One region of the Pseudoalteromonas sp. SCSIO 43088 genome, then DNA from elsewhere that is predicted to be linked to it. Evidence: predicted binding sites of a transcription regulator. Region 1 holds the regulator's gene; the other holds the start of a gene.
What was found. The regulator sigma-54, encoded in region 1, starts transcription at its own class of promoters, with help from an activator protein. The targets are predictions, from matches to a motif close to GTTGGCACGNNNNTNGNNT.
Positions count from the first base shown of each region.

Region 2: a site for sigma-54 is predicted at 885-903, ahead of J8Z28_RS12725 (DUF1328 domain-containing protein). Genes of this name have one in related genera too.

Region 1 is NZ_CP072675.1:3,343,693-3,345,897, forward strand. It holds gene lptB (LPS export ABC transporter ATP-binding protein) at 1-134, shown strand, start outside; gene J8Z28_RS15410 (RNA polymerase factor sigma-54) at 242-1,738, shown strand; gene hpf (ribosome hibernation promoting factor) at 1,766-2,053, shown strand; gene ptsN (PTS IIA-like nitrogen regulatory protein PtsN) at 2,057-2,205, shown strand, end outside.
Region 2 is NZ_CP072675.1:2,759,749-2,761,953, forward strand. It holds gene oadA (sodium-extruding oxaloacetate decarboxylase subunit alpha) at 1-151, opposite strand, end outside; gene J8Z28_RS12720 (OadG family protein) at 167-415, opposite strand; gene J8Z28_RS12725 (DUF1328 domain-containing protein) at 950-1,123, shown strand; gene J8Z28_RS12730 (hypothetical protein) at 1,175-1,366, shown strand.

The DNA of each region.
Region 1 (2,205 bases):
GAGAAACCCTTGATGTTTGTGAAAAAGCCTACATTGTTTCTCATGGGGAGCTAATTGCATCAGGCACACCTGAGCACGTATTAGCAGACCAAACTGTACGCGATGTATATCTAGGCGAGCAATTCAGGCTGTAACCATTACGCCAGCGACTAGAGCATCTGCTAGACTTATAACAATGACAATAAATCGATAACTGTGTTTATACAGGTATCGATAACTTAAAAAGGATTGTTAGGGATACATGAGGCAATCATTACAGCTGCGCATGGGCCAGCAACTTACAATGACTCCACAACTGCAACAAGCTATTCGTTTGTTGCAGCTCAGTACATTGGATCTCCAGCAAGAAATTCAAGAAGCGCTTGATAGTAATCCTCTACTTGAAGTGGAAGAAGCGGATTACAACGAAGAAAGCACCGGCAAGAATGAGCAAAAAGCTGAATCTGACGATGTACAAGTCAGCGCGTCTGCCGAAGAAGCACCTAGCGAGTACGAGCAAGAAAGTAGTGATGCTCTCAATAAAGACACCGTAAGCGATGACTTAGCAATGGATGTTACCTGGGATGAGTACATGAGTGCCGCCCCTTCAACATCGTCAGGGCCAATGCCTGAAGATGAATCTATCTATCAGGGAGCATCAACCGAAACCCTTCACGAATACCTGATGTGGCAATTGCAACTCACGCCATTTAGCCCTACTGATGAAGCGATTGCTGTGGCAATTGTAGAAGCTATCGATGACTCAGGTATTTTAACGGTAAGCTGTGAAGATATCGTCGAAAGCTTTAATCAAAATAACGATGAAGAAGAAATCGAACTTGATGAAGTCGAAGCGGTCTTAAAAAGAATTCAGTTATTTGATCCTGTGGGTATTGGCGCGCGCAGTTTACAAGAATGCCTGTGCATTCAGCTACGCCAATTCGATGCCGATACGCCATATTTAGCTGAAACTAAAATGGTTTTATCTGAGCATATCGAATTATTAGCGAGTCGCGACTATCGAACTTTGATGAAAAAGACTAAGCTTAAAGAAAATGAGCTTAAAGAAGTGATGACGCTTATTCACAGCTTAAATCCTAAGCCTGCGGATAGCATAGTACGCGAAGAATCTGAGTACGTTATACCTGATGTATCAGTGAAAAAAGTGAAAGGCCGCTGGGTAGTCGAGTTAAACCCAGATTGTATGCCAAAGATTAGAGTGAACAGCCAATATGCGGCGATGTCTCGCTCTGTTAAATCAAGTAGCGACAGCCAATTTATTCGCTCTCACTTACAAGAAGCAAAGTGGTTTATTAAGAGCTTAGAAAGCCGTAACGATACGCTATTAAAAGTGACCAACTGTATCGTTCAACAACAACAAGCTTTCTTTGAGCATGGCCCTGAGGCAATGAAGCCGATGGTGCTAAATGATGTTGCTGAAATGGTCGAAATGCATGAATCGACGATTTCACGGGTAACAACGCAAAAATATATGCATACCCCACGGGGTATTTTTGAGTTGAAATATTTCTTCTCAAGCCATGTCAGCACCGAAAATGGTGGTGAGTGTTCTTCTACAGCAATACGCGCTTTAATCAAGAAGTTAGTCGCTGCAGAAAACTCAGCTAAACCATTGAGTGATAGCAAAATTGCAGATATATTGGCTGAGCAAGGAATTAAAGTAGCTAGACGTACAATTGCAAAATATCGTGAGTCTCTAGCAATACCTCCGTCTAATCAGCGTAAGAGTCTGATTTAGACGTTTTACATAGAAGGAAAAATGCTTATGCAACTAAATTTAACTGGTCGTCATGTAGAAATCACAGATTCATTAAGAGACTATGTAAACACCAAGTTTGCGAAACTAGAAAGGCATTTTGACCATATTAATAATGTTCATGTCATTCTAGATGTAGAAAAATTAAGCCAAAAAGCAGAAGCAACTTTACATGTAAACGGAGGCGAATTGTTCGCTTCTACAGAACATCAAGATATGTACGCAGCCATTGACTCACTGATCGATAAACTTGATCGCCAAGTCATTAAACACAAAGAGAAATTAGCTCGACATTAAATTATGAAACTAAGTTCACTTACTAACCAGGACTGCAGCAAAGCTGCGGTCCTTTTTAATAGCAAAAAAAGAATTCTTGAATATATCAGCGAACTGGCCCACCAGCAGCTTCCTCATTTATCGCAACAAGATATCCTAGATGCTTTACTCAA
Region 2 (2,205 bases), 580 kb from region 1:
ACGTCGCACCACCCCATGATTCAATTGACCAATAACCCGCATTATCGAGTTTTTCTGCCATGGGTAGCATGTCATCTAAGCGCATACGCGTTGCCAAAAGAGACTGGTGTGCGTCACGCAATACTAATTCGGTTAATTTTAATTTAGCCATGTTTAAGCTGCCCCGTTATTTTTGTTTATTTCGAAATTGAGCAATTGCAGCGCTGATTGCTGCAATATGTGCCTGTGGCACACCCTGTTGAGGTTGAATTTTTGCTGTACGCGTAGGTTCTGCAGTTGCAGGATCATCAAATCGACCCACTACCTTTGACATTAAAGTGACTGCTGAAATCAAAATAGTCAGAAAAACAAACACGCCTACCATGCCTGTCACCATCAAACTGGCCGCAGTGGTGAGTAATCCACCTATATCCATACGACTCCCCTCGCTTACTTAAAATAAAAAGTTATTTTTGTTAAATAATTATGCACCAATAATAACAAACAAAATTCATTTGTATAGCACCATTGTAAATTGGTAAAACCAATTAAATTTAAAATAACATGACGCACATATAATTAACACCCTACTATTAGCGCATTTAAAGCCCCGTTATAGATGATATAAATAGTCAATATAGCCAGACGTTATATGTTCAGCTATTAACCAATCATAGTAAAAAGCCTAAAAACCACGCACAACAAGGTGTTAGAGCTATCCCCTTAAAACAAAGTTAAATTGGTCTTACCAATAATCATAGAAATACTCTTTTTCTTCATTCAGCTCAATATGAAAAAATATCACTATGAATAAGTTACATGCTTACTCGTAAAAGTTACCAAATGATGAACCCTATCAAGAACAACAAAAACACTCAACCCGTTGAAATATATAAAATAAAACTTATGGCACAGAACTCGCTTTAGTTACATCGAACTTAAGAAAATTTAAATAGCCAAGGAGACCACTATGTTACGCTGGACAATTACTTTTTTAGTTATCGCGTTAATCGCAGCAGTGTTAGGTTTTGGCGGTATCGCAGGAGCCGCTGCAGGCATCGCTAAGATTATCTTTTTTATATTTTTAGTATTACTAGTTATTTCGCTGGTATCAGGAGCACTTAGAGGCAGTGTCCCTAAGTAGTTAAAAGCAGATAACCACTTACTTTATTTTAAATTTACAAGGAATTTCATTATGAAAAATTCAACTTTAAAAGCCGCTACTATCGCCCTATTTTCAGGTTTATTCATCATGGGTTGTGAAGACAACTCTGCTGAAGACGCAGGTGAGCGTATTGATGAAGCAATTACTGATACACAAAATGCAGTTGAAGATGCATGTGAAGAAGTAAAAGAAGGTGTTAACGCAGAAGAAACTAACTGCTAATAACACACCTTACTTAAGAAAAGCGGCCAAGTGCCGCTTTTTGTGTATGCAAGTTAGCAAGTTAGCAAGTTAGCAAGTTAGCAAGTTAGCAAGTTAGCAAGTTAGCAAGTTAGCAAGTTAGCAAGTTAGCAAGTTAGCAAGTTAGCAAGTTAGCAAGTTAGCAAGTTAGCAAGTTAGCAAGTTAGCAAGTTAGCAAGTTAGCAAGTTAGCAAGTTAGCAAGTCTAGGCTACCTGCAGCTTGTGTCAAGAAGCTCGTAACTTTACTCTTTCCCCTAGAAACCCGCTAACTTGTTGGGTTTCACTCCGTTCTACCCTACATCATGTAGGTCGTCATTTATGGCGACACATGTTTTATCACTCATACGTGACGGGCTAAAGCCCGACTTACAGCCGCATTAATTGAGGAATCGCGCGAAATAAATTTCACGCCTACGCGGGGTTAAACCGCTGCTACATCATGCTCGCAACTTTACTCTTTCCTCTAGAAACTCGCTAACTTGTTGGGTTTCGCTCCGCTCTAACCTACGTCACGTAGGTTGTCATTTATGACGACACATGTTTTATCACTCATACTTGACGGGCTAAAGCCCGACCTACAGCCGCATTAATTCAGGGAATCGCGCGAAATAAATTTCACGCCTACGCGAGCCTCAAGCTTGCTAACTTTACTCTTTCCCCTAGAAACTCGCTAACTTGTTGGGTTTCACTCCGTTCTACCCTACATCATGTAGGTCGTCATTTATGGCGACACATAACCGCTAACATTGACGGGCTAAAGCCCGACCTACGACTTACACGTAGATTTAAGAAACATCGCGCGAAATAAATTTCACGCCTAC